Regions from separate parts of the Frankia sp. CcMO1 genome, predicted to be linked through region 1. Evidence: riboswitches for the same ligand, from Rfam matches in the RefSeq annotation. Region 1 holds a riboswitch; each other region holds the start of a gene.
The links. A riboswitch is a leader RNA that binds a small molecule or an ion and turns the genes downstream of it on or off. The one in region 1 is predicted to bind cyclic di-AMP.

Region 1 (5,456 bases):
GGCGACGGCCGCGGCGCGTTCGAGCCGCTGCGCCTCGGCCCGCTTCGAGCTCCGGATGGCGTGGCTGCCCCGCAGCAGCACGTCGGTCAGTGTCTGTGGCAGAGCCTCGCCGGTGGGGGAGAACCCGACCGGCCAGGCGTCGGAGTCGGTCGGGTGCAGGTAACCGCGTCTCACGGCCGGTGGCCAACGGGCCGGTTGCGGGGCTTCGGCCGGTTCCGGCAGCGACAGCGGTGTCCGCCCGGGGATGGAAGGGTCGTCATCCGACGGCCGGGACCTGACAACGGCCACCGCCACCACCCCCGGACGTCATTGCTTTGCGTGACCGCCCAAGCGTCGATGGTAATGCTTCCGGCTGCAACCGGAACCGACCGGATCTTGGCCCGCGCCGGGCGGGATCAGACCAGGTCTTTTCGGACCAGTTTGTTCAGACCAGGTCATTGATGACGAGCGTCTGGTCCCGCCCGGGACCGACGCCGACCGCCGACACCGGGGCGCCGGAGAACTCCTCCAACGCCCTGATGTAGTCCTTCGCGGTGCCGGGCAGGTCGGCGAACGACCGGACGCCGGAGATGTCCTCGTGCCAGCCGGGCAGGTCGGTGTAGATCGGCTTGGCGTGGTGGAACTCGGTCTGGGTCATGGGCATCTCGTCGACCCGTTCGCCGCCGATGTCGTAGCCGACGCAGATGGGCACCCGGTCGAAGCCCGACAGGACGTCCAGCTTGGTGAGGAAAAGGTCGGTCAGGCCGTTGACCCGCACCGCGTAGCGGGCGATTACGGCGTCAAACCAGCCGGTGCGCCGTGCCCGGCCGGTCGTCACGCCGAACTCCCCGCCAATGCGGCGCAGCTCCTCTCCGACCTTGTCGTCCAGTTCGGTGGGGAAGGGGCCGGCGCCGACCCGGGTCGTGTAGGCCTTGATGATGCCGATCACCCGACTGATCCTCGTCGGGCCGATGCCGGCGCCGGTGGCCGCGTAGCCGGCGGTCGGGTTCGATGACGTGACGAACGGGTAGGTGCCGTGATCGACGTCGAGGAGAGTGCCCTGGGAGCCTTCGAGCAGCACGACCTTGCCCGCGCGCAGCGCCCGGTCGAGAATCAGGCCGGTGTCGGCGATGTGGGGTTGGAGGCGTTTCGCGTAGTCGGCGTACTCCTCGGCCACCTCGTCTAGCTCGATCCGGCGCCGGTTGTAGACCTTGGCCAGGACCTGGTTCTTCTCCCGCAGCACCAGTTCGAGCTTCTTGTGGAAGATGCCCGGGTCGAGGAGATCCTGCACTCTGATGCCCGTACGGGCAACCTTGTCGCCGTAGGTGGGACCGATGCCGCGACCGGTGGTACCGATCCGCGCCTTGCCCAGGTATCGCTCGATGACCCGGTCCAGCGCCCGGTGATGGGGCATGATCAGGTGGGCGTTCGCGCTGATCAGGAGCCGGGAGACGTCGATGCCGCGGGCGGTGAGCCCGTCCATCTCGGCCAGCAGCACGCCCGGGTCGATGACGACCCCGTTGCCGATCACGGGAACGCAGTCGGCTCGCAGCATGCCACTGGGAATCAGGTGGAGCGCGTAGCTCTCCGCCCCGATGACCACGGTGTGGCCGGCGTTGTTGCCACCCTGGTATCGGACGACGTAATCGACGGCGCCGCCCAAGAGGTCGGTCGCCTTTCCTTTTCCCTCGTCGCCCCACTGGGCACCGATGAGGACAAGAGCAGGCACCCGGCGAGGTTACTAGGGATGGCGGGGCCGTGGGGCCGGCTGCGGCGTCCTCGCTGGCCTCCACCACCGACGCGGCCTGATGAACTCACTGTCAGGTGAAGCCGAGCTCACTGGCGGTGACGGGATCGCTGTCGGTCAGGAACGCCCGGCAGCGGGTGGCCTCCTCGGCCTCCCCGATGGCCGCGGCCGCCCGGACGAGAGCGGCGAGTGAACGCAGGAACCCGCGGTTGGGTTCGTGTGACCAGGGGATCGGCCCGTTGCCCTTCCAGCCCGAGCGGCGCAGGGCGTCGAGGCCGCGGTGATAGCCCGTGCGGGCGTAGGGATAGGCCTCGACGGGTCGTCCGCCGGTGAGCGCGAGCTCGGCGAGCGCGGCCCAGGGCGCGCTGAACGCGGGCAGCCGGGCGGCGACGGCATCCGGCGGATCACCGGCGGCCAGCGCCTCGGTCGCGGCCGCGTCGGAGGGCAGGAGCGTCGGCGGCGGACCGGAGAGCAGGTTGGGCTTTCCCGAGGCGGACGGCGTCGTCATGAGTGCATCCTGCCCGACGACTGGCCGCACACGTCATGGAGGTCACCCCGGACGCGCCCGCCCTGCGCGCACGGTGACCAGGTCGGTCAGGCCCTGACGCTGACGTTCCACAGATTCTGGCCGACGACCCCGGGTTGACCGTCGTTCACCCGGGTGAGGTACGAGTACAGCGCGGCGATGCCCTGCGACTGCGGTCCGAACTTGCCGTCGACGGTGAGTACGAAGCCCTTCTGGCGCATTCTGTCCTGCCAGACGAAGGCCTCCGGGCGGACGTCGTCGCTGAGGGACGCGTCGAGGACCGTGCCCCTGAACGAGCCGTCCCCCATCTCCCGGCGAGCCCGGTCCAGCGTCATGGGGGGTTCCACCGGGGTGATGGCCTGCTGGATGACGTCGCCAGAGCCGCCCGGGACACTGGCCGGGCCGTTGTTGGTCAGGCCCATCTTGACCGAGCAGGACGGCCATGGCTGCCAGCCCCGCTGGTTGTAGAGCTTCGCGGCCGCCTCGTCCTGCGTGGCGGGCGACGCCTGGTACGGCCGGCCGGAGTACCCGAGCCCGTGCCAGGTCCGGTCGTCGAACTGGTAGGCACCGGAGAAGCCGTTGCCGGTGTTGATCGCGTAGTTGCCGCCGGACTCGCACTGGCGGAGCTTGGTGAAGTCATCGGCGGTGGCCGCGCCCGCCGGAGCCGCGGTGACCGCGAGGCCGCTGCCGACGATGGCCGTGACCGCGCCGGTGGTGCGCAGGATGCGACCGGCGGGCGATGGGGCCTGCGGTGCTCGATGTCTGCCGCCACGACGCCCAGAGGGCATGTTCGTCCAATCCCGTCGCCTGCGGGGTGAGCTGTCGGGTGCGGGCTGGGATGGCCCGGCCGGAGGATCCGACCCCGGGTGGCGAGTAGGAACCGCTCTCCACCATGGACCGGGATGCACCGGCTTTACCCCAAGGACGCTGCTTGCGGCGCCCGAAATGTGGGTCCCCCACTCCTGCCCGCTGCGGTTGATGTTCGTTCCGGCCGCTCGCACGGGGGCAGGACTCGGCGTCCGTCCGGGCGGCCTCGCCGACGAGGCGAGTGAGCGGCACTCTAGCGAGAACCGCTCATGGAGCGCAAACCGGGGTGGTCCGGAGTAACCAGTGAGGATCGCGCGAATCGTGCCACTTCCGTACAGGTTCCGCAGGTGGCTCGCTGGTCCTGCTGTTCCTCGCCGGCTTTGCCGAAGATCGGCTCTGCCGAAGATCGGCCCTGCCGGAGGCCGGTCAGGGTGTGGTCCGGGTGATGTTGGTGGTGGGTTGCACGGGCCAGCCCGTACGGGCCGTCAACCGGAGATCGTCCGGAGGCCGGTCGGGCCGGCCCGTCGTCGAGGTGAGATCCCCTGACCGGTGTCGCCGGGGTGGGATGTCCGGTTGCCGCGGCGGTCGTCCCCCGTCGCGGGAGCGGAGTGAAGAGATCAGCTGACGGAGCTGACGGAGTGAATGGATCAGCTGATAGAGCTGATAGAGAGGATCAGCTGAAGGTGGCCCGCCAGGTCGCCGGGCCGACGATGCCGTCGACGGTGAGTCCCTTGGCGGCCTGCAGGGCGCGGGCGACTGCGGCGGAGCGTGGTCCGTAACGGCCGTCGATCGTGATCGGATACCCCAGATGGTTGACGCGGGCCTGCCAGGCCCGCACGTCGTCGCGTACCTGCCTGGCCAGTGCGGTCGTCAGGTTACGGGTGAATACGGGGGTGCTCACGGAGATGGGGCTGACCGTCAGCTCACTGCGTTCCGCCGTGCGCGACGCCTGGCCCGAGGAGCTCGACGAGCCGCCCGCGAGCTGGTCGGCGCCCATCCCGCGGCCACAGGTCGGCCACTGGCCGAAGCCGGACCGCCGGGCGAGCTTGAGTGCGGCCTCGTCCTGGACAGCCGGGGGAGCCTGGTGCGGCAGACCGCTGTAGCCGAGGCCGTGCCAGGTGCTGGCGGAGAACTGGTAGGCGCCGTAGTACGCGTTGCCGGTGTTGATCGTGTAGTCACCGCCGGACTCGCACTGCCGCAGGCCCGTCCAGGTGGTGGCCGCACCGGCCGGCTGGCTGAGCGCGAAGGTGCCGCCCACCGCTGCCGCGAGTACGGGTGCGACCACGAGGGCCCGGGCCCGGCTGCGGGTACCGGCGCGGCATTGTCGGCCACTGATACGTGCGTCGGACATGTCTTGTGGTCCTTCCCCACGCCTGCGAGGTGAGCTGTCGGATTCGGGCTGGGAACTGCCCGGCCGTGCCAGGGATTCCCTGGAGACGGAAGCCGCACCGGAAACACCTTTCCGTGTGGTCGTCGCACATGGCTTCACCCCGAGAGCATCGAATCCTTTCGATACTCGGAGATGGGTCCCCCGTTCCTGCCGCCCGGTTCGAGAAATCGTCGGCCGGGGGCAGGATTCGGCGTGCCGCCCGACGAATGCCCGGCGTTGTTGCCGGGCACGGCGAAAACCATAACCACGCCGCCCGGCGAGTCGCCAAGCATTGAATAGGGTGCGTGAAAAAGAGCACACTCGGCGCGCCTGCTTGAGCAGGAACCGACGGCCTGGTATCGCGCGTGCGCGCCCGCTCATCAACCTGGCGGTACGACGTGCGGAGGCATTTGTGCTTGGCCGATCACCCTGTTTGCCGATGGGCGACGATGAGCGGAGAGTCCCGTATCAGGCCAGATGTGTGACATGTCAACAAAGGTGTGACGGCCCTGCTACGAGATCGACGCGAGTGATCGGCCTGATACTACGCTTCGTCCGTTGAAGCCTGTTTTTGTGAGAAAAACAACGGAAATCGGGCGGTAACTTGCAGCGTTGTGATTTTTGCACACGGCGGATTCGATCGAACGCCGATTGTGAAAATTGCCTGTCGGGCCGCCACGGTGGACGAAGGGGTTCCGTGGGGCGGGGCGGTAGGTGAACGGTTACCGAAGGCCCGGTGCGTGTCCGCTAATGTGGCCGAAACCTGCTGGTCGCCAGCGGAGGCGGCGTTACGCGAGGAGCGGGGTCCCTCGCCCGGTAAACAGTGGTCCCCCAGCCGTCGGAGCGACCGGGGAACCGTGGGGCCGGCATAGTACGGGAAATCGGCAGGTCGTGCATCGGACCGGGGCGGGTCGGATGTCCGCCGCGTGCCGGTCGTTCCGTCCGCCGGAAACGATGGAGAGTGTCGGGTCGAGGGGTCCGGAGAATGCCCTCGGACGAGCGGCGGCGGTTGCCCGGTTGCCCGTTTT
Region 2 (11,501 bases), on a different contig from region 1:
CCATTTGCTGGTACGGGGTGCCGCGTCTCCAATGCCTGGAGGGTTCTCATGCAGCACGCTGAAATGATCAATAAGAACATGCGGAAGGCCATCGAGGAGTGTATGTCCTGCTCGGCCCTGTGCGAGGAGACGATCTCCTACTGCATGGACATGCCGGGCGCCATGATGGAGTCGGCGAACATGCGGCTGATGATGGACTGCGCAGCCGTCACCAGGACCTGCGCCGACATGATGTGCCGGATGTCGCCGATGCACGGGGAAATGTGCGCGATGTGCGCGCGGATCTGCGTGATGTGCGCTGAGATGTGCGAGAGGATGCCGCAGGATCAGCAGCTCGCCAAGCTCGCCGGCGCATGCCGATCCTGCGCGGAGAGCTGCAACACGATGGTGGGCGCCGCCGCCTGAGCGGCGTCCGGCCCGACGGCGCCGGGGCGTAGCCGGCGATCACCCGACTCCGCCCCGACGTCCGGGGCCGTGCAGCTGTGCGGCGCCACGTGCCACGTGCCACGTGGCCTCGGTCACGACTGGTGGCTACGGTTACGTATCCTCGGGCGGACATGGGGTGAAACACCTGAGTAACAATATTGACCATGTTGACAGGTAGCCGTCGGATAGGCAGAATATGGTCATGTCCTCCTGGGTGGATCGGATGACCCCCCTGGTCATCCGTGGCCACATCGATTTCCTGCGAGTGGCCTCGTCCGGTTGTCCGGCCCGGCCACTTCACGTGCTTTACTAGCCTCCTCGGCTTTCCCTCGCTCGGTGTTCTCTCTGGCGTTCTCCTTATTCATGGCCGCTCGATATGTCTGTCTCCAGATCGTCATTGCCTGCGTGGACGCCAGCTGCCTCGGTATCGATGTCCGGTCAGTACCGGGTACATCTCTGGACGGTTTCCGATCGGAGCATGCTGTGTCGTCCCTGGTTTCGTCAGCATACGTTTATCCGCGCCCCCATGGGGACGTAATGAAGTAACAAATACGTGATCGAGAGCATCATCGCAGGTCACAAGCCTGTGGAGGGTTCGAAACGCGCAAGTTATTTCATTTCGACTCCCATGGATATGTGGGGGGGTCGGGAACCCGTTACTGGCCCAGCGGTGATCCAACCCACTCGAGAAGAGCCAGTGTCGTCCTTCTCCCCGGTCGGGGAGAATCCGCCGAACATTTCGAGGGCCTGGCTTTCCGGCTCGCGCTCGACGGATATCAGGTGACGTTTCTCGACCACGGGAGAGACACCGTCCTCGCCCTTGGTGAGGCGCGTGCCCCCGAGGGTCCGTTCATCCTGCTGGGTTCGGACAGCGGGGCCCTGCGGGCGTTGGTCGGCGCCGGTTCGCCAGCCGTCCGGCCGGATGCCCTCGTGTTGCTCGACCTGCCGCTGGTGTACCGAAAGATCGCGGGCGAGGGTCCGGGACAGCCGATCCCACGGTCGCTGCCCGACCTGCCGGTCCTACTGCTCCACGCCGAGCGAGACGAGGTCAGCCCGCTTGCGCTGGTGCGCATGATGACGCGGACCGCGCGCCGGGCCCGGCTGGCGTCGCTACCCGGGGGGCGTGGCGTGCTCGCCGGCCCCGGTCGGCGTGCGGTCGGCGCGCACATCCTGCTGTTCCTCGAGAACCTCCGTGCCCCGCGGCTGGCCCCACGGCAACGGCAGCGGGACCGGCCGCTCGACTGATCTCGCCCGGTGCCGGGCGCGCCCGCGTGCCGCTCTGATCGGGGTGTGCCTCCGCGGGAGTCCCAATCGCTCAGCAGGCGTTTCCTTGGCGGGTGCCGGCGCGAATCACGCGGGTCCATCGTCCGTCCCGTACCGCGTCGTCTGTTTTCCAACGGCGCCGGCTTCGAGTCTGCGGCTCGAAGCCGGCGCCGTTCGCGTTTGCGTACCCGCCCACACGCCACCCGACCCCCGGTCCAAGTTTCCCGCCCGCCGGGGGTTGCCGGGGTGCGCGGGGGCGCAGGGATTGCCGGGCGGCCGGGCGGTCCCGGTGACTACCGGTCCCCGTGACTACCGGTCCCCGTGGCCACCGGTCCCCGTCGCGACAGACCGGTCATATCGCCAAGATCCGGTCGTGACGGGTGATCTGTGTCGCTACCGGTAGCTGCTATTGATGTCCGAGAGTTGCGGTACCGCAGCGTTATGCACGTATCGTGACCAACATGCGCCCAGATTCGGCGCAACTCGTACTTGTCACTACGGTCTGTAGTTCGCTACGGTTGCGAGGTATCAACAGCTCCGGGCCGACGCCGAGTTCTGCCCACGGTCCGGAGCTCCCTCCGAGAGACCTTGGGCAGAAGCGGGGGAACCACGTTCCTTCGGGTGGCTCGTTGCGGGCCGCCCTTGGGGTTAAGCCGTTACGCGCACGCCGCGGAAACGGCCGGGCTTCCCGGCCCGAACCCGACAGCTAACCTCGCAGGCGTACGGGAAGGACTCGACGTTGCCTGTGTTTCAGGAACGCTCGGCTCCGGTCTTTTGGACCGTGACGCCGTTCGGCGCGACCCGCGGTGCGTCCCCGCCATATTGGGCGCCGTTCTCGCCCTGACGTCTTCGCGAGAACGTGCCATCCGGTCGGTGCCCGTACCGGCCGATCGCGCTGACGCGCGATACCACCAGCTCGGCTGAAAGCCACCTGACCTCGTCATCCGTGGTCGGCTGACCCCTGCCGTCCACCGGGCCCGCCAGGCCCGGAACGGAATGACCGCGGCCGCCTGCCGGGCTGCTCAGCCCATCGACCCCGGAATCCTCAGGGTGCGTCGATCGGTCGTCCCCGGACGGACCCTCGGCGCACCGGGGGACCGGCACTGGGTGCTGCTCTTCTCCAGCGCGGTCGTCTCCGCTCGCCCTCCTTTGAGCGGCATCCCTCCCCTCGATCACCAGTCTGTGCTCGACGACACCGAAATGAGATGTCAAAGAAATGGCCAAGGGAAAGCATCGGAAAAATTCCACCCGGACCCGGGGCGCCGTTGTCGCCGCCGTCGGTGTGATCGGCGCCGGCGCCGGCATGCTCGCCACCGCGAGCCCGGCCAGGGCCGCCACCACGGTCCCCGATGTGACGATCGCCAGCGCGGCCGCGAACGCGGGACTGCCCGGCTGCCGCGGCGTCCCGCTGGCCACCTGGGTCGCGGTGGCTCTTGCGGAGTCCGGCGGCAACCCCTACGCCCACGCCACCTCCGGCGAGGACTCGCGCGGCCTGTGGCAGATCAACATGCGGGCCCACGCCGGCTGGGTGGGTAACCGCAACCTCTACGACCCAACCGTCAACGTCTGGGCGGCGAAGAAGGTCTGTGAAGGCCAGGGCATCACCGCCTGGAGCGCCTACACCAAGGGCATGCACTACCGCTACCTGGCCCGGGGACAGGCAGCGGCGGCGGCCGTCTCGCGCGGCGCGCGGTTCACGAACGTCTCCTACTCCTCGCTGGCTGCCCCGGCGCGTGCGGCCGTGGTGGCGCCTGCGGCCCGCTACCCGTCGCTGGCCATCGGCCTCGGGTTCCGCCTCGACGTCCACCAGATCCAGAAGAGGCTAGCCAGCCTTGGCTACCCGATCAGCGTGGATGGGAAGTTCGGGTACCAGACCAACCACATGGTCAAGGACTTCCAGCTGAAGCACGGTCTGGTGGTCGACGGGATCGTCGGGCCGCAGACGCGGGCGAAGCTCGGGATCTGACCCTGATCGAGGCCCGCCGACCGGGCGCCGGCGCTCTCGGGCGGTGTTCCCGACCCGCCCGAGATCGCTGCTCGATATCCGCATGCACCGGATGACTACCCGGGGTGAGCTGGGGGTATTCAGCCACCGGGCCAGCACCGGGCCGGGAGACGGCACCGGCCCGGGCGGGACCAGCCGGCCCGCACGGGAAAACCGAAACGGGGGCCCGATCGATGAGAGCCACGATGCTCGACGACTACCTATCTGAGGCGAGTCCGAACGCATCTTCCGCGACCGGGGCCGGCCTCCTGTTCGCGGTCCTGGGACCGCTGGAGGTGCGGCGATCCTCGGGTGAGCAGGTCCGCATCGACCAGCGCAAGAAGCGCATCCTGCTGCTGACCCTGCTGCTGCACGCCGGCCAGTGGGTGAGTGTGGACGGGATGCGGCTCGCGCTCTGGCAGGATGCCCCGCCGCGCTCCGCTGGGGGCAACATCAAGACTTATCTCTCGGAGCTGCGGCACACCCTCCGGCCGCCCCTGGGCACGCCCGGAGCCGGGGGGAACGGCCCCGGGCGCATCGAGAGCCGGCCGGGGGAGTACCGCCTGGTCGTTGCGCCCGGTGAGATCGACGCTAAGCGGTTCGAATCGGCCGCTGAGCAGGGCCGCGCCGCCGTGCGTGCCGGCTCACCGGAACGCGCCGCCGGGTTTTTCGAAGGTGCCCTCGCGCTGTGGCGGGGGGACGCGTTCGACGAGCTCCCGGCGGAGATCGCAGGCGCGGAGGTCCTCCGGCTGGAGGAGGCTCGCTGGGCGGTGTGCGAGGACCTGATCGACGCCCGCCTGGCCCTCAGCGAGTACGATCGGGTGCTGCCGACCCTGCGGGCGCTCACGGTCGAACATCCGACCCGGGAACGTCCCTGGGCCCAACTGATCCTCGCGTTGGAACACACCGGCCGGCGGGCCGAGGCACTGGCCGAGTACCAGACGGTCTACCGGCGGCTGGTGACCGAACTCGGGATCGAGCCCGGTGTCGAACTGCGGCGTGCCCATCAGCATGTACTGAATCCGGACTCGTGGATCACCTGATACCACGGCCGTTCCGGCCGAGTCGTGCGGCGGCCGAGTTATGGGGACCTGAGCACGGTCCAGGGACCGCAGACCGTGCTCAGGTCCCCCAAATTCACCACCGGAGGTCAGCTGAACCGCCAGTGAACCCGGCGGGGGAATTTCAACCAGACGGGCCGGACCAGCTGGCCGGCGCCCGCGCCACGGGCGCGGCGCCGTCGTGTATCGCCACCGGCGCGCGTCGCAAGGGTGCGCGTCGCAAGGGTGCGCGTCACAGCGCGGGCGCGCGGAAACCGCTGAGGAGAAGACGATGAAGGCTACCTACCTCCCCCCGCGACTGGAGGATGCCGGCAGCTTCGCCGCAGTGACGAACGGCCGCTGGGGCTGGGGGCGTGACTATTTCTGGCGGCGTTTTGCGTGACGGCGGCCGGGGTGGCGGTGGTCCCGATTCCGTCCTGCTGGTTTCTGGTGCTGGCCGACCGTGATCCCGTCGTGCGTCCGCCGGGGGTCCGTCACATGCTGCGGTACGCCTCCGGGCGGCCGTGGATCGTCGGCAACTGGCCGGACGACGCCATGGTCAGTGCCGTCGCCGGGCGCTCGCGACTGGCCCTGATCGGGTGTGCCGCGACCAACGCGCGACAGCTCCTGCGGCTGCTTCTCACGGCCCGTGACGTGCATGCTCTCGACCTCGCGCGCGCGGTGGCCGGCGACTACCACGTGATCGCCGACATCGACGGCCACCGTCGTATCCAGGGCAGCCCGACGGGAACCCGGCGGGTTTTCACCGCCCGGCTGGGCAGCCAGCTGGTCGCCGCCGACCGCGCCGACGTGCTCGCCCGGCTCACGGGCGCCCCGCTGAACCGGGCGGCGCTGGCTCTGTCGCTGCTCGACCCGTCACCGCCCCATCCGCTCGACGACCTGGTGCTCTGGGAGTCGATCGACGCGCTGCCCCCGGATCACTACCTTCTCGTCGGCCCTGACGAGAAGGCCACTGTCCTGCGGTGGTGGCGTCGACCGGCACCGGTGCGGTCCCGTGCGGAGGGGGCGCCGACCCTGCGGGCGGCTCTCGCCGAGGCCGTGGCGGCGCGGGTCGCCGGCGGCGGGACGGTGAGCTGTGATCTGTCGGGTGGGCTGGACTCCACCTCGGTGTGCTGCCTGGCCGCGCGCGGCCCCGCCGACGTGGTCGCGCTCACCGGGATCGCCCGCGATCCCGGTGACGACGACGCCCAGTGGGCCGCGCGGGCCGCGGCCACGCTCCCCGGCGTCACGCGCGAGGTCCTGCCCGCCGCCGGGCTTCCCCTCGTCTACGACGGTATTGCCGACGCCGACGAACCGCTCGACCGGCCGTTCGTCGGCATCGTCGACCGGGCGAAGCTGCGCGCGGGTCTTGACCGGGTCGCGCTGTACGGGCCGCGGGTGCACCTCACCGGGTTCGGTGGCGACGAGGTCGCCTATGGCTGTCCCGCCTACCTCCCCCGGTTGTTGCGCCGCCGGCCCTGGCGGGCGCTGCACGACCTGCGCGGACACCGAGCGCAGGAGGGCTGGCCGCGGATGGCGTGTCTGCGGATGATGTGGCCGCGCGGCTACCGGGACTGCCTCGCCGACATGGCCGATGCGCTCGACCAGGCCCACCGTCCGGCCGGTTCCTCCGGTTCCTCCGGTTTCGGCCGATCCCACCCGGGCGTCCTGGCCCCGCTCGACTGGGCCTTTCCGCCTGTGGTCCCGGGTTGGCTCACGCCGGCGGCCCTCGACCTGCTGGCCGGAGCGTTCGCGGAGGCCGCCCGGCGCGCCTGGCCGCTGGCCGAGACCCGGGACGGCCACGCCGATCTCTTCGCCATCCGCGCCGGCGCGGCGGTGTTCCGGCTGTTCGACCAGCTCGCCGATCCGGTCGGCCCGCCGCTCGCCGCTCCCTTCCTCGACGATCGGGTGGTCCGGGCGGCGCTGGCGGTGCGGCCCGAGGAGCGCACCGGTCCGTGGGAGTACAAACCGTTGTTGAAGGAGGCCATGCGCCGGGTGGTGCCGCAGGAATGCCTGCGCCGCGAGACCAAGGCGGATGCCGCCGCCGAGGCGGATCAGGGCCTGCGCGCCAGCCAGGACGTCCTGGTGAAGCTGTGCGATGACAGCCCGTTGGCCGATCTCGGCCTGATCGAGCCGGACGCGCTGCGCCAGGCGTGCCGATCTTCGTCCGTACCTGGTCATCGCCACCAGGCGCTGCAACCGACGTTCGCGGTGGACGCGTGGCTGCGGGTGCTCGCGAGCCGGCGGAGCCCTGACTGCGCTACCGGAGAAGTGAGTGAGCTACCGGAGGAGTGAGTGATCATGGTGACGCTGCGGCCTGACGTAGTGCGGGCGCCGACCGAGTACGGAGCGGTGCTCCTCCATATCGACAACGGCCGGTACTGGACCCTCAACCCCTCGGGTGACCTGGTGCTGCGGATCCTGCTCGACGGCGGCGACACGGCAGCCGCCGCCCGCGGGCTGTGTGAGGCCAGCGAGGTTGACCCGGAGACGGCGCGCCGCGACGTGGAGGGTCTGCTCGCCCAACTCGCGGACGTGGGCCTCATCGAGGCTGAGCCCGAACCCCGATGGTCACCCGAGACCGAGGCGGTCTGCGATCCCCGGGCGCAGGCCCGGTGACCGCGCCGATGGTGGTCGAGCGGCCGGAGGCGAAACCGTCCCTCGCTCGTCGGCTCGGCGCGCTGGTCGCCGTGGGGATCGCGCGGGTGCTCGCGACCCAGTCGCCGGCCCGCATCTGCCGGGTGCTCACGGAGGTGGGCGCGGGCGCCCGCCCGGCCGACTATGACACCGCGCTCGCCGCCCGGCAGGCGGTGACAGCCGTGAGCCTCACCTGCCGCGGCGCGCGGGGCTGCGTTCCCCGCTCGATAGCGACCGCCCTGCTGTGCCGGTTGACCGGAACGTTCCCGACGTGGCGTGTGGGGGTGCGCACCATCGCGCCGTTCGCCGCGCACGCGTGGGTCGAGGCGGACGGAGTGATCGTGGGGGAGTCGATGCCGGCCGGCTACCTGCGGCCGCTGCTCAGCGTCGGTCCGGGAACGGGAACCGGGCCGCGTCGCGCGGGCGGGCTTCGTGGGAGTGGCGGGCTTCGCGGAAGGGGCGTGCCTCGTGACGAGGGCGTACGTCGTTGAGGGGGAGGGCCAGGGAGTTGCCCGGGGGCCCGCGTTGCGGGGCGTCGCGGAACTCTGGGCGCTGCTGTGCGGCCGTCGCGGGGCGGTGGCGATCGCCACGGCGCTGACCGTGGTCGGCACCGCCGTCGGGGTGCTCCAACCGCTGCTCGTGATGCGGGTGATCGACGCTGCGCAGGCGGGGGGTATTCCCGGCTGGCTCATCGGGGCGCTGCTGGGTCTGTTCGTCGGCCAGGCGATGATCGACACCGCCGGGCACTACCTGCTCGAGCGCGTCGGCCAGGGCGTCCTGCTCGGCCTGCGCACCAGCCTGATCGGCCACCTGCTGCGGCTGCGCATGCGGGTGTTCGACACGCGGCGGATCGGGGATCTGATCTCCCGCGCGAATACCGACACGACCGTGGTGCGGGAGGCGGTGGCGTACAGCTTCACCTCCCTGGTCACCAGCGTGATCGGCGTCGTCGGCGCCGTCGCCCTGATGATCTGGTTGAACCCCTGGCTGTTCCTGCTCGTGCTCGGGGTGGTGGCGGTGGCCGGGGTCGTGGTATTCGGCGCGCTGTCCCGGATCAGGACGGTGTCCGAACGCGGGCAGGCCAGCGTCGGCGGCATGACCGCCGACCTGGAGCGCGCCCTCACCGCGATCCGTACCGTGCGGGCGAACCGCGCCGAGGGGCGGGAGGCCGCGCGCATCGGCGACCACGCCGCGGCCGCATACCAGGCCGGCATCCGGATGGCGAAGCTGGACTCGATCATCGCCCCCGCGATGCAGCTCGCGGTGCAGGGAAGCGTGCTGGTCGTGCTCCTGGTCGGCGGGATCCTGGTGGCGCGCGGTTCGGCCTCGCTCGGCAGCCTGGTCGCCTTCCTGCTGTATGCCACCTACCTGGTGATGCCGTTGTCGCAGCTCATCGAGGCGGCGGCGACCATCCAGCGGGGGATGGGGGCGCTGTCGCGGGTCAACGCGGTGTTCGCGCTGCCCCGGGAGGGCGACGACGAGCCGGTGCACGGTCCGCTGCGCCCCGTGGCGGCCGCGGCCCCCGGCGGGACGCGCCCGCCGGCACCGTTGTCACCCTCACCCTCGTCACGAGTGTCATCCTTGTCCTTGTCACGCAGGGAGCCGCCGAATCCGCAGGTGCCGTCGATCGAGTTCCGTGACGTCTGGTTCGGCTACGCGGAGACGCCGGTGCTGCGCGGGGTGTCGTTCACGGTGCCGTCCCGCGGGCACGTCGCGCTGGTCGGGCCGTCCGGTGCCGGCAAGTCCACCATCCTGGAGCTCGTCGAGCGATTCTACGAGCCGGACGCCGGAATGATCCTCTTCGCCGGCCACGACGTCCGCGCGATGCCCCGCGCGACCGCCCGCGGGTGGGTCGGGCTGGTCGAGCAGAACACCCCGGTGCTGCACGGCAGCCTGCGGGACAACATCACCTACGCGGCGCCGGAGGCGACCGAGGAGCAGATCACCGCGGTCCTGGCCACGGCGGGGCTGCGGGACTTCACCGACCGGCTGCCCGAGCGGCTCCGGACCCCGGTTGGTGATCATGGTGTGCTGCTCTCCGGCGGGGAACGGCAGCGGGTCGCGATCGCCCGCGCGCTGATCGCTCAGCCCGCGGTGCTGCTCCTGGACGAGCCCACGGCCCAGCTGGACAGCGTCAACGAGCAGGCGCTCACCCGCGCGATGCGCCGGATCGCCGCCGAGCGGGCACTGCTGGTCATTGCCCACCGGATCTCCACGGTGCGGGCTGCGGATCTCATCCTCGTGCTGAACGAGGGCCGCGTGGTCGCGCAGGGCCCGCACGAGGAGCTGATGGCGACCAGCGCGTTCTACCGCGGCCTCGCCACGGGCCTGCCGGCCGGTCCCGCCAGCCCCGCTGGGCCGGTCAGCCCGCCAGGGCGCGGGCGAGCAGGGACCGCAGGGCCTCCCGCCCCGGTGGGGTGAGCACCCCGAGCACGCTCTCCTCGACGCCGTGACCTGCCCTCAGGGCGTTTCCGGGGGAGCCAGGGCGGACTTGCGGATCTTGCCCATCGAGTTGCGGGGGAGCTCGGTCACCAGGTGGATCTCCCGGGGCCGCTTGTGGATGGACAGCTCCCGCGCCACGAAGTCGATGAGCGCCTCGCTCGCCGTCGTCTCGCTCGCCGTCTCGCTCGGTGTCCCGCCCGGCGCCCCGCCCGGTATCCCGCCCGCCGCACCGGCCAGGCCGGGGGCGATGACGAAGGCGGCGATGCGCTGCCCGAGGTCGTCGTCCGGCAGCCCGACGACGGCGGCCTCGCGCACGGCCGGGTGGGCCAGCAGCACGGCCTCGACCTCGCCCGCGCCCACCCGGTAACCGCCGCTCTTGATGAGGTCGGTGGATCGGCGCCCGACGATTCGGTGGTGGCCGTCCGGGGCGACGACCGCGGCGTCGCCGGTGCGGAACCAGCCGTCCGCGGTGAACGACGCGGCGGTGACCTCCGGGCGCCCCAGGTACCCGTCGAACAGGGTGGAACCGCGGACCTGCAGCTCGCCGATGCTCTCCCCGTCCGCGGGCAGCTCGGCCCCCGTCTCGTCGTCCACGAGCCGGGTCCGCACTCCCGGCAGGGTGGTGCCGACCCAGCCCGCCCGGCGCTCCCCGTCCGCTCGGGCGCTGATGGTGATCAACGTCTCGGTCATCCCGTACCGTTCGATCGGGGCGAGGCCGGTGAGGCCGGCGAGCCGGTCGATCACCGGCATCGGCAGGGGGGCACTGCCCGAGACGAGCAGCCGGGCCGAGGCCAGGGCGCGGGCGGTGGTCGGATCGTCACAGACCCGGGACCACACGGTCGGCACGCCGAAGTACAGGGTCCCCCCGGCCGCCGCGTACGCCGTCGGGGTCGGGCGGACGGTGTGGATCAACCGGCTGCCGGCCCGCAGCGCCCCGAGCACACCCAGGACCAGGCCGTGGACGTGGAACAGCGGCAGTCCGTGCACGAGCGTGTCCTCGGGCGTCCAGGCCCAGGCGTCGGCGAGGGCGTCCAGATCGGCGGCGATGGCCGGGGCGGACAGCACCACGCCTTTGGGGGCTCCGGTCGTCCCGGAGGTGTAGAGGATGAGCGCCGGTCCGGCCCCCCCGGACCCGGACCCGGCAGCCCCCGACCGTGCGGTGAGATCGACCGGCACGGTGGGGATCGTGAGGTCGTCCCAGGCGGGGCTGCCGAGCAGCAGGGCGGCGCCCGAGTCGCGCAGGATGTGACCGCGTTCACGCGGCCCGGAGTCGGGCGGCACGGGTACCGCCGGCACCCCGGCGAGCAGGCAGCCGACGACCGAGAGGACGGTGGCCATCGTCGCCTCGGCGTGCACGGCCACCGCCGGCGCGCCGGCCACCCGACCGGCGACGACGGACGCGGCCGCGAAGAGCTCGGCGCGGGTGAACTCGACCTCCCCGACCTGGACGGCGGGGCCGTCGTGCTCGACGGCTGGCAGTGGGAACAGCGTCACTCCGTCATAATCCCATGGCTGAACCCGTCGACGCTCAGCTCCGCCCAGACCGCCGCCGAGGTGCTGTGCGCGTCGATTCACAGCCGGAGCATCGAACCACCAGTCGCCTCCGGGGGGAGTGTCGCTTTCAGGCGACAGGGGAATCCGGTACGGACTGTAACGGTTATGCCGGCCATGCTGATATAGTCGGTGGCGTGGGGCGGTGGGTGACGACG
Region 3 (11,501 bases), on a different contig from region 1:
GACCCGGGCCGGCCGTGCCGGCCGTGCCGGTCCGGAATGCCCGCCCGGCGCGGCCCCCGGTGGCCGAACCGGCGCACCCGCGCCGACCAGCCGTGTTCCACCTGTGATTCTCACCTGTGGGGGCGGCCGTGGGTATTCCGGTTCACCCCGTCGGGTGAGTTCTACCGCGATGCCGCGTCGATTCCGCCACGGTGGTCCGGTCGACACCTTCCCTGACGGATTATGGGTAACGCCAGCTCACGTGAGGTAATGTCCGGCCGGAACAAACCCCCGTCCGGGGGCGCTACCGGGTGGTACCGGGCCGATGACCGGGGACTGGACCGGGATCTATCGGAACGGAAGACGGGGCGGGCTTCGCCGCCCGGTGCCGTCGTGGCACTGTAGAAACCGCGATGACGACATCAATCCCCCGCCGGTTCACCGCCAGGACCCAGGCCGCGCTCGCCGTTGAACGTCTGGCGGCCGAGGCGTCACGCCGGCTCGGCCGTGGTTCCGGCGAGATGATCGGTGGCAAGCTCGCGCTGCGGGTGTCCCCGGGGGCGCTCGCAGAGGTCGGCTCCCACCGGATGACCGCCTGCGTGTCGGGCACCAACGGCAAGACCACCACCACGCGGCTGCTTGCCCGGGCCCTGGGCACCCTGGGGCCGGTCAAGTCGAACAGCGGCGGGGCGAACATGGCGCCCGGGGTGCTGGCCGCGCTGTCCCGGCCGCCGTTCGACGCGGCGGCGGCTCTCGAGGTGGACGAGATCTGGCTGCCGAAGGTGGCCAGGGAGATCTCGCCGCGGGTGGTCCTGCTGCTGAACATCAGCCGCGACCAGCTCGACCGGTCCAACGAGACGCGGCGCATCGCCGCCATGTGGCGTGAGCTCGGTTCGGAGCTGCGCGACACGACGGTGGTCGCGAACGTCGATGATCCCCTGGTGGCCTGGGCTGCGGCGGGCTGGCACCGGCAGGTCTGGGTGTCGGCGGGGCAGAACTGGACGGCGGACGCGATGGTCTGCCCGCAGTGCGCCCGGCTGCTGTACCGCAACAGCAGTGGCTGGTGGTCCGAGTGCGGGCTGGCCAGGCCCGAGCCGATCGTCGCGGTCACCGGCTCCCGGGAACTGCTCTGGTACGGCCGCACCATCGCGGCCCGGCTCGATCTGCCCGGACGGGTGAACCTCGGTAACGCGGCGATGGCCGCCGCCGCGGCCCGGGAGTTCGGCGTCGAGATCGAGGATGCGCTTGCGGCCATGACCGGCCTGGGCGATGTGCAGGGTCGCTATCAGGAGGTGGCGCTCGGCGAGGAGGGCCACCGAGGCCGGCTGCTGCTGGCGAAGAACCCCGCCGGCTGGGTGGAGATGATGGAGCTGTTGGCGGACGCGCCGCCGCGGCCTGTCGTCATCGACTTCAACTCCCAGACCGCTGACGGGCGGGATCCGTCCTGGATCTGGGACGTGCCGTTCGAACGGCTCGCCGGCCGGCAGGTGCTGGTCACCGGGGAGCGTAAGGAGGACATGAGCGTGCGGCTGGCCTATGCGGAGGTGCCGCACAGCGTGTATGCCAGCGCGGAGGACGCGGCCCTGGCCGCCAACGAGAAGGTGGTCGACGTCGTCGCCAACTACACGGCGTTTCGCGATCTGCTGGTGAGGTCCACGCGGTGAGGTCCACGCGGCAAGGTTGTGTACGCGGCGAGGTTGGTGACGCAATGAGGGGATCCACGCGATGACGGGCGGCTCGGTAACCAGGATCGCGCTGATCTACCCCGAGCTGCTCGGTACCTACGGTGATGGCGGTAACGCGATCGTGCTGTCCCAGCGCCTGCGCTGGCGTGGTCTGCCGGTCGAGGTGGTGAACGTTCCCGCGGGGTCGGCGGTGCCCGAGAGCTGTGATATCTACCTGCTCGGCGGGGGTGAGGACGCACCGCAGGTCCTCGCGGCGGACGGCATCCGGCAGAACCGGGCGATCCGGCGAGCGGTGAGCTCGGGAGCCGCGGTGCTCGCCGTGTGTGCCGGCTACCAGGTGATCGGCGCGACCTTCCCGTCCGGTGGGGAGATCCACGAGGGGCTGAATCTCGTCGGCGTGGAGACCCGTCGCTCCTTCGGCCCGTCGGACGCGCCGCCGCCGCGCGCGGTCGGGGACATCGTGGTGGAACCGGACGCACGGCTCGGCCTGCCCACCCTGTACGGGTATGAGAATCACGCCGGGCGGACGAGGCGGTTGCCCGGCGCGAACGGCATCCCGCTCGGTACGGTCCGGCTTGGGACCGGTGACGGTGACGGCGGAACGGACGGCATTGTGGATGGCCGGGTCATCGGCACCTACCTGCACGGGCCGGTGCTCGCGCAGAACCCCGCCCTCGCCGATCTCCTGCTGAGCTGGGTCCACGGTCCGCTGCCGCCGTTGGGCGCGCCCCGCGAGGTGGAGGTGCTGCGCCAGGCCCGGCGCCGCGCGTTGGCCGTCACCTGACGCGTCCCCTGGCGTTTTTTTTGGGGGGGCAAAGTTTGGGGGGACAAGGCGGACAGACCTGGTCTGACTCAGGTCTTGTCGTCATCTGCTACCAGGTTTGCGGCGTTTCCCGGCCGGCGGTGTGGTTCGGTTGGATCGTGGTGTCGAATCCCCTCGCCGGATGGTGGGGCAAAAACAAGAGAACCGTGCTCATCGTCGGTGTCGTGATCGTGGTTGCCTGGGGCTACCTTGGGACCCGTGACCGCCCGAGGACCCAGCGGGTCAGCCTGCCCGGCGACTACGCGTCGGCGGGCCGTGAGCTGCTCGTCCAGGCCCCGTCCGATCCCGCCAACCCGCTTCCGCTGGTGTTGATCCTGCACGATGACAACGCGGACGCGAAGTCACTCGACCGGCAGAGTGACGCCGGCAAGCTCGCGAACTCCTGCGACTTCGCGGTGGCCTTCCCGGAAGCCGTCCGTGGGCGGCACGTGGCGGATCGACGGACCCGAGGGGGCGGACGTGCGCTATCTGCGCGACGTGGTCCGCTTCGTCTCCACGGAACGGACCAAGGTGGATCCGGACCGGGTCTACGTGTGGGGGATCGGCGAGGGTGCCCGGCTGGCCCTGGCCGCTGCCTGCGCCCCGGGTAAGCCGGAATTCGCCGCGGTCGGCGTCGTCGGGCAGTTCGACCCGGAGCCCGGGCCGAACTGCCAGGACCGTGTCCCGGAGGGCCGGGCCCCGGAGGCCTCCTGGGATCCGGAAGGTCAGCGAGGCCCTGTGGAAGTTCTCGTCCGGTCACCGGCTGGGGGCCTGACCGCGGCGCCCGCGAGCGGGCCGGGCTGTTTCCCGCACCGGGCAGAGACTGAAGGCTGAAGTCCGCCGATGCCGCCGGGAGGGGGTAGCGGCATCGGCGAACCTGGTCGGCCGGGGGTCCGAGGCCCGCCGGCCTTCCCGTGCGGATGGGGGGGATCCGAGGGAAGGCCGGCGGAATCGGGGGCCTTCCGGCCGGACGGACGTCAGATGGGGGGGAGATCTGACGTCCGTCCCACCGGAAGGAGGGCCCGTCCGGATAGCTGGAAAGGAACCATGTAGGCGGGTTGTCGGGCGGTGACAGGGCCCGCTTGCTGGTCTGTCCGCGGCTTCGCCGGTGGGTGGGAGTCCCGGGCTCGGCTTTCACGGCTTCGGGTCGGTGCCCGGAGGGGAGGCCCGGTAGCCGGCCGCTGGTGGACCGGCAGGGCTCGTGCGGTCCGCCAGCCGCGAAGGCGATCCACCGGAGCCGGATGAGCCGTTGCGTCGGCATGAGGGCGGTGCGCCGGCTCCGACCGGCTGCTAGAGGATCCGACCGACGTAGTAGGAGGTGGTATAGATCTTCTTGAGCGACATGACGTCGCCGGTGCGCGGCGCCACCCACATCATGCCGTCACCCGCGTAGATGCCGGCGTGGTAGATGTTCCCGGGTGTCCCGAAGAAGATCAGGTCGCCGGGCTGCTTGTTGTATTGCGACACCCGGGTGGCGGCGGCGAACTGGGCGTCGGTCGTCCGCGGCACGCTCCTGCCGAGTTGCTTGAAGATGTACTGGATGAGGCCGGAGCAGTCGAACGAGCTCGGGCCCTCCGCACCGTAGACGTAGGGCTTGCCGGCCTGCAGGGAGGCCAGGTAGACGGCCTTCTCCCCGAGGGAGCTCGACGGGACCGGAACCGACGTCTGGCCCGCGGCGTCCCCTGTCGCAAGGAGATCCGACCAGGCGGCGTTGCGGACGGGCTGGGGGATGGGTGCCGGCCGTACGCGCAGGGTGGCATCGTTCGCCGAGCGGGCGGACTGCAGGGCGTCCGTGCCGTCGAAGACCGCGGTGACGTTCGTGGTGGTGAGCACCCGGGCCGTGTAGGAAGTGTAGCCTTGGGCGTTAGTGTAAAGGTGCTTGAAGGTGGCCCACCCGGTGGGGAGCTTCACTTGCACCTTGACCAGCTGGTTCGCCAGTGGTTCGTGGGTCTGCTCGTTGTAGAGCGAAAAGCCGATGTCGATCGGCTGGTCCGCGTTGACGGTCACCTCGGGGTTGGTCACCCGGAGACCGACCTGAACCTTGCCGGTCAAGGGCGGGACGTTGACACCGCCCGCCGAGCCGAGCAGGGAGGTGGAGCCGTGGGTGCTGACCGCCGCCGCCGCGATGCTGCCGCCCAGGGCGGCATGGGAGCCGATCTGCGCGGCGAGGATGATCGGAGCGGTGTTCGGCTGCTCGTCCTTCGCTGCGTCGGCGTTGATGTCGGTGGCGCAGCCGGCGAGAGCCACTCCGGAGACCGCGACGGTCCCGGTGGTCACGGCGGCGAAGGCGCGGGCCCGGGCCCGGCTGCGGGCGGCCGGGGGCGCGGAGGGTGCGCGATGACGGCCGCGACCGGCGCCTCGCGTTTCTTCGTCGAGCTGCACGCTTTGCGCGGACAACGGTGTATTCCTTCCCGTACGCCTGCGAAGTGAGCTGTCGGGTTCGGGCTGGGCTGCCCGGCTCTCGCGTGACCTTCACGCGTCGAGCTTCACCCCTAGGTCGATACCGCGGATCGGTGCCGGCCGGTGGAGGTGGGTCCCCCGCTCCTGCCCCTGATGACGACTCGGAGGGGACACCGGGGCCGGGGGCAGGACTCGGCGTTCGGCCCGGTGTTGTCGTGACGTCGGCGTGAGACTAGTCCACTTGGACGGGGTGGGTAAACACTAGTCCTTCCCAACTACGGCGAGTGTGCGTTGAAGTTCCCGTCGCGCGACGTCGGCGGCCCGCTCGGCCGGCCGGCCGGGCTGACCGGGCGGGCCGAAGGCCCTTCGCACCCCGGTTGTCCTGCTGGTTTTTCGCTGCGTAGGGGGCCCGTGGCGGCGGCCGGTCCGGGTGAGAAGCGGGCGGGCGGGTAGCCCTCCCTCGGCCCGTGGGCGACTTTTGACTACTTAAAGTAGTTGACGGGCGAGGTCGGGCGTGCACCCCCCTCAGCGGGACCGGGAGCTGCGGCGGGTGAGGAATCCCGCCGCATCGAGCACCTGGAGCTCGACCGCGAGCTCGTGGACCTCACGGGGCAGCGAGCGATGGTGCGCCAGCGCCTCGACCGCGGCGCGGGCGTGGCCGGCGAGCTCGTCGAGGGCGTGCTGGCGCTGGCGCATCCGAGCCCGCTCCTCCTGGATGGTCCGGACCGTGTCCTCCTGCCACCGGCGGGTCCGGATGAGATGCTCGCTGGCGTCGGCGGCCTGCCGCTCGGCATCCTCCAGCCGGTTGAGGAGCGCGTCGAGGGCCTCCAGCCGGCCGGCGAGCTCCGCGATGAGATCGTCCCGATCAGGCAGGATGGCTGTTTTATGACTCTTGGGGTCAGACGAGGTCATGGAGTCCCCTGACGGGTGGGGGGATCGGCGGGGACCGCACCGAGCGGCTGGCACGAGACCCGGTTGCTCCGACACGGTTGGTAACGGTAACCGACGTGGCGGGCCAGGGGTAACCCATCGTACGGATACGTCGCGTCAGCCAACTGATAGTAAAAAGGGACTATGGATCTGCCGTCATTGTCGTGGTCCCTGCGCGCATAGCATGCAGGTCGGTGTCAGAGCCAGCCGTTGCGCTTGAACGCACGGTAGAGGAACAGGCAGATCGTCGTAATGACGGCCAGGATGGCCGGGTAGCCCCACGTCTGACGAAGCTCCGGCATGTGGTCGAAGTTCATCCCGTAGATCCCGGCGACGGCGGTCGGGACGGCGCCGATCGCCACCCAGGCACTGATCCGTCGCATGTCCTCGTTCTGTGCGATCGTCACCTGCGTCAGCGTCGCCTGGAGCACGGAGGAAAGCAGCTCGTCGAAGTGAGCTATACGCTCGCTGACCTGCTCGAGGTGGTCGGCGACGTCCCGGAAGTAACGGCGCATCGCCACGTCGACCATCGTGGGGGCGTCCGTGGTGATGGTACGCAACGGGCCCGCGAGCGGCAGCACCGCGTGCTTGAGCTCCAGAAGCTCGCGTTTCATCTGGTAGGCGCTTTCCGTCGACGGCTTCTGATCCCGATGGAAGACCCCCGCCTCGATCTGGTCGACGTCGGCCTGGATGCTTTCCACGGTGCGGATGTAGTCATCCACAATGCTGTCGCAGATGGCGTGCAGCACGGCCGTCGGGCCGTGCCGGAGCATCTCCGGGTTGGCCTCCAGCCGGCCGCGCAGCTTCGTCATCTCCCCGTGCCTGCCGTGCCGCACGGTCACGACGAAGTCCTCGCCGAGGAAGATCATGATTTCGCCGGTGGTGACTACCTCGGAGGTGCTCGTCATCTGGGTGTGCTCCACGTAACTGGTCGTCTTGAGCACCATGAACAGGTGGTTCTCGTATTGCTCGAGCTTGGGGCGCTGGTGGCCGGTGACCGCGTCCTCCACCGCGAGCTTGTCCAGCCTGTACTCCTCGGCGATCGCGGTGAGCTGCTCGTAGCTCGGCTCGAACAGGCCGAGCCAGGCGAACCCGCTGCGTTCGGACCGCGCCAACCGCAGCGCGTCGGCCTGGTCGATGTCCGTGGTGATCCGCCGGCCATGGCTGTACACGCCGCAGGCCATGACGCGCCCGTCCGGCGTCCGCGGTAGTCCGGGGCGGGGCACCTGGCGTCGTTTGCGACCCACCCGGACCAGGGAGACCGGACGGGTCAGCGCGCCGGCGAGCTTATGGGCGTTGGCCGACGCCTGCTCCAGGGCGTCCCCCAGCACCTCCCGGACGGGATGCTGGCTGCCGTGGTCGCCGCCGTCCGGGTGCGCGCCGTCATCGTCGCGTCCCCGGCTCTCGCGTACCGTCTCGTCGCGTACTCTTTCGCCCGGCACCGCATCGTCCCGCATCATTGCCTCCTTCCCTGCCGCCGATCCATGTCCATGTCCACCTGTCGGCATTTCCCACGACCTTCCCGCTGGTGAACCTTCATGGTGACAAGTCGGTGCCGGCCGTCCGGAGGCGATCCGGGCTTCACCGTGGACGCGGATGCCTGGCGACTGTGCCGGCGGGGTGCCACGCGAAGGGTGAGACACACGTCCGGCGTATGGGATACCTCACAGGGAGGATCGAGTGATCGGGATCGAGGTACGCACGCTTCGGGTGTTCGCCGACGAGACGGGCGCCGGCGGCAGTCTGCTCGCCGTGGTGCTGGACGCCGCGAAGTTGCTGCCCGACGCGCGGGAGCGGTCCGTCGTCGCGCGCCGACTAGGCTGCCCCGCCACGGTCTTCGTCGACGACCCGGAGCTGGCGGAGCTGGCCACCTTCACGCCCGCCGGGGAGCTGCCCATGGCGGGACACGCCCTGGTAGGGTCGGCCTGGCTGTTGGGTCGGCTGCTCGGTGGCCATCCGGAGATCCTCCGCCCGGCCGGCGGCGAGGCGGTCAGCTGGCAGGAGCAGGGCCGGGTCTGGGTCCGCAGCGCCTTGGCCGCCGTGCCTTACTGGTGGCATGAGATGCTTGCGGACCCGTGCCAAGTCGACGCGCTCGACCTGCCCCGTCCACCCGGCGAGGACCTGACCCAGCTCTGGGCGTGGGAGGATGAGCCGGGCGGGGTCGTGCGGGCCCGGGCCTTCGCCAGCAGGCACGGCGTCACCGAGGACGAGGCCTGCGGGTCGGCTTCCATGCGACTGGCCGCGCTGCTCGGGCGGCGGCTCACCATCCGGCACGGTACCGGTTCGATTGTGCTCGCGCAGCCGGGTCCGCCCGGCCACGCCGACATCGGCGGCCTGGTGGTCGAGGATGAGACGCGGTTCCTCGCCGATCTCGACGAGTTCCTCGCCCGGTGACGGTGCCGTCCGGCGGAGCCACGGCCGGACACCACAGGGACCAAGTCTGAGAGTCAGGTGCCGAGCGAGGCGACTGGCACCTTTTGTGGGTACCGGGTTACGGCTGCGTGGTGGCTGCCGAGATGCGGACCGGGTCGGATAGGCGTAGCTTTGGCTTCCGGTAGCTCTCCGCTGGGTATCTGCCCATGGGCTGCGAGGTGGTCATGGCCGAGACGTTGGCGACCTTGGTGGAGGCCGCGCATCAGGACGCCGTCCGTCTGATCGAGCTCTCGCGCAGCGCCGACGCCCACGGTGACGTGGGTGGTCCGTCGACCGACCCGCGGCAGGCGCTGCATGCCAGCGACGCGGCCGTGGCCGCCGTCTCCGCACACCTGAGCGCGATGGAGTCGGTGGTCTACCCGGAGATGGCCCGCCGGGTCGTGGGTGGCCGGGCGCGGGTGGCGGACCTGGGCCGCTTGGCGCGGCGCTGCTCCTCGGTGATGCGCGGCATTGAACAGTACGTCCAGGGGGACCTCAACCGGCCCGCGGAGCCGGTCGCGAACTTGCGCCGGGATCTGGCCGCGTTGATGGTCGAACATGCGACGCTGGAGGACGAACTTCTGCGTGAGCTGATGGCCGAGCTGTCCGACGACGAGCGCCGGGATCTCCTCGACCGCTTCTCCGATGCGATGCGCCACGCTCCGACCCGACCGCATCCGCACCTCCTGCACAGCAGGCTGTTCGGTGGAAGCCTGGCGGCCCGCCTGACGGGCTACTGGGATCACCTGCTCGACGTGATGGACGCTCGGGAGGTACCCGGCGCGCCGGTGCGGGCCCCGGTGCCCGCCGGGCTGTGGGGCTGGTACCTGCTGGGCCGTCCCACGGCGCCGGTTCCGGGTGAGACCCCGCCAGGGAGGGAGGGCGCGCAGGGCCGCGCTGCCGGCAGCCACACCGATGCTGATAGCCACACCGCCGCCCGTTGATCTGTCCTGGCGGCTGCCGTCGTTCCCGTGGGCCCACCATGTCTTTCTGAGCCCGGTTTTCCTGAGCCCGTCGCGCTCCGTCTTCCTGGCTGGTCTTCTTGGCCGCGGTCCACTCCGGTTCGGCGTTCCGATGCGCACGGGCGCTGTGGTCGTGCCATGCTTCGGGTCCGGGTTGGGCCGGTATGGCCTCGTGTCGTGCAATGCCGAGGAGATGTGTCAGGGACCGAGAGCAACGCGATGCGGGCGCCGAACGCTGATCCTGTGGAAGTGATCTGGCCTGTGCTGTTGGTCGAGGACGATGATGCCGACGCCTATCTGGTGTCCGAGCTCCTCGACGAGGCCTCCGCTCCGGTCGAGCTGACCCGGGTGCGCACGGTGGCCGAAGCCGCCCGTCGCAGCGAGCACGTCGCGTGCGTGCTGCTGGATCTAGGGCTGCCGGACAGCGAGGGCCTGTCGGCGCTGCGCCGGTTGCTCACGGTCGAGGCGGGAGCGCCGGTCGTGGTGCTCACCGGTCTGGTTGACGAGTACCGGGGGGCGCAGGCGGTCGCCGCGGGCGCGCAAGACTACCTCGTCAAGGGCCAGGTCGACGGGCGGGACCTGGTCCGGGCCGTCCGGTACGCGATCGAGCGCAAGCGGGCCGACACCGCCGCGCAGGCGCTGCGGGAGTCGGAGCTGCTGGCGGACGAGCGGGCCCGCCTCGAACGCGGCCTGTTACCCCGGCCGCTCATCGACGACGGCCGGTTGCACCACGACGCCCGGTACCGCCCCGGCCGGCAGCAGTCCCTGCTCGGCGGGGACTTCTACGACATGGTGTCCACCGCGGACGGCACGCTCCACGTCCTGCTCGGCGACGTCTGCGGGCACGGCCCGGACGAGGCAGCGCTCGGGGTGAGCCTGCGGATCGCGTGGCGCACGTTGGTCCTTGCCGGTGTTCCGGAACCCGACCGGCTCGGGTATCTCCAACGCGTGCTGGTGAGCGAGCGGGAACAGGACGAGATCTTTGCGACGGTGTGCACCCTCGCGATCGCTCCCGACCGGGCCTCGGCGCGGATGCGGCTGGCCGGTCATCCGCCGCCGGCGCTGTTGCATCCGCGGCTGTCGGCGCTGCCGGGCGACGTCGTCGGCCCGGCTCTCGGCATCGTCGACAACGACCTCTCCGAGGAGGTGCGGATCGAGCTCGGGCCGCACTGGGCGCTCCTGCTCGCCACGGACGGCCTGCTGGAGGGGCGGGAGGGACCGGGCGGGGAACCGTTGGGCTGGGAGGGCGTGCTGCCCGAGATCGCCAAACTCTGGCCCGCTGACAACCCCGACGGGCTGCTCGACGACCTGATCGACCGGGTGGAGGCGCGCAATGGCGGCCCGCTGACCGACGACGTCGCACTCCTGCTGCTGATCTGGGGTGCCGGCTGATGCCGGAGCGCACCCACCCGAACGTTACCGATGAGGGAGCGGGCGACGCGGGGCTGAGCGGGGCGGTGGAGCGGGGCCGGGTCGGGCCCGTCTGGCGCCTACGCCGTCGACTTGAGGTGACCTACATGGTGGCGGCGATGGTGCTGATGATCGTCGCTGGTCTTGTCGTCTCGTCGTTGGTCCGGCTCGACGACGCCCTGCACACGCGCAGCGACGTCCTCACCCCGGCTCTGCTGAGCTCCACCGAGCTGGTCTCCAGCCTGGTCGACCAGGAGACCGGGATGCGGGGCTACCTGCTCCAGGGCAGCGAGGACTTCCTGGAGCCCTACAACGAAGGGCGCAGGGCCGAGCGTAGGCTGCTCGCGGACCTGCACCGACGGCTTGTGGAGCGCCCCGTCCTGCTGGCGAGGCTCGCCGTGCTGGAGGACCGGATCCGGGCCTGGCACGGCGACTACGCCGATCCGGCCATCAACGCGGTGCGGGTGGGCGGTCCCGCCGCGGCCCGCCTGTTGTCACCGGAGTTCGGCAAGACCCGCTTCGAGGCGGTCCGCGCCGCGGCCGGGGACCTCGAGGCGGACCTGCGGGCCAAGGAGGTCCGGGCTCGCCAGCACGTCACGGCGGCGCTCCGTTTCCTGATCTTCGCGCTGGTGACCGGCGCGGCTGTCATGGCCATACTCCTGGCGGTCATCGCGCGGGCGTTACGGTCCTGGGTCACCCGTCCGCTCGAACGGGTGGGCGACGATGCGCGGACCGTCGCCTCCGGACATCTCGATCACGTGGTCGAGCCGACCGGTCCCCCGGACATCGCCTCGCTCGCCGCCGACGTGGAGTCGATGCGACGCCAGCTGATCGGGGAGCTCGGGGTCGCGCGGGCGGCGCGGTCCGCGGTGGAGGCGCAGGCCGAGGTGCTGCGGCGCTCCAATCGTGACCTGGAGCAGT

Region 2: it holds a riboswitch for cyclic di-AMP, as region 1 does, so the genes downstream of both, AC08OU_RS10835 (peptidoglycan-binding protein) here and AC08OU_RS21855 (transglycosylase family protein) in region 1, are expected to answer to the same signal.
Region 3: it holds a riboswitch for cyclic di-AMP, as region 1 does, so the genes downstream of both, AC08OU_RS09000 (C40 family peptidase) here and AC08OU_RS21855 (transglycosylase family protein) in region 1, are expected to answer to the same signal.

Annotation. Positions count from the first base shown of each region.
Region 1 covers NZ_CDWTMG010000278.1:173-5,628, forward strand. The annotation lists gene AC08OU_RS21840 (hypothetical protein) at 1-174, opposite strand, end outside; gene AC08OU_RS21845 (adenylosuccinate synthase) at 425-1,708, opposite strand; gene AC08OU_RS21850 (DUF3151 domain-containing protein) at 1,800-2,234, opposite strand; gene AC08OU_RS21855 (transglycosylase family protein) at 2,321-3,040, opposite strand; cyclic di-AMP (ydaO/yuaA leader) riboswitch at 3,043-3,239, opposite strand; gene AC08OU_RS21860 (transglycosylase family protein) at 3,733-4,410, opposite strand; cyclic di-AMP (ydaO/yuaA leader) riboswitch at 4,417-4,652, opposite strand.
Region 2 covers NZ_CDWTMG010000067.1:531-12,031, forward strand. The annotation lists gene AC08OU_RS10825 (four-helix bundle copper-binding protein) at 49-405, shown strand; gene AC08OU_RS10830 (alpha/beta fold hydrolase) at 1,207-1,671, shown strand; cyclic di-AMP (ydaO/yuaA leader) riboswitch at 2,271-2,424, shown strand; gene AC08OU_RS10835 (peptidoglycan-binding protein) at 2,906-3,655, shown strand; gene AC08OU_RS10840 (AfsR/SARP family transcriptional regulator) at 3,880-4,716, shown strand; gene AC08OU_RS10845 (lasso RiPP family leader peptide-containing protein) at 5,006-5,116, shown strand; gene AC08OU_RS10850 (asparagine synthase-related protein) at 5,113-7,008, shown strand; gene AC08OU_RS10855 (lasso peptide biosynthesis PqqD family chaperone) at 7,015-7,332, shown strand; gene AC08OU_RS10860 (lasso peptide biosynthesis B2 protein) at 7,329-7,841, shown strand; gene AC08OU_RS10865 (ABC transporter ATP-binding protein) at 7,819-9,771, shown strand; gene AC08OU_RS10870 (acyl-CoA synthetase) at 9,811-11,286, opposite strand; gene tnpA (IS200/IS605 family transposase) at 11,481-11,501, shown strand, end outside.
Region 3 covers NZ_CDWTMG010000049.1:2,936-14,436, reverse strand. The annotation lists gene AC08OU_RS09020 (hypothetical protein) at 1-101, opposite strand, end outside; gene AC08OU_RS09015 (MurT ligase domain-containing protein) at 393-1,643, shown strand; gene AC08OU_RS09010 (type 1 glutamine amidotransferase) at 1,705-2,448, shown strand; gene AC08OU_RS09005 (hypothetical protein) at 2,905-3,300, shown strand; gene AC08OU_RS09000 (C40 family peptidase) at 3,757-4,863, opposite strand; cyclic di-AMP (ydaO/yuaA leader) riboswitch at 4,869-5,043, opposite strand; gene AC08OU_RS08995 (hypothetical protein) at 5,392-5,778, opposite strand; gene corA (magnesium/cobalt transporter CorA) at 5,994-7,256, opposite strand; gene AC08OU_RS08985 (PhzF family phenazine biosynthesis protein) at 7,477-8,190, shown strand; gene AC08OU_RS08980 (hemerythrin domain-containing protein) at 8,394-9,152, shown strand; gene AC08OU_RS08975 (PP2C family protein-serine/threonine phosphatase) at 9,390-10,562, shown strand; gene AC08OU_RS08970 (sensor histidine kinase) at 10,562-11,501, shown strand, end outside.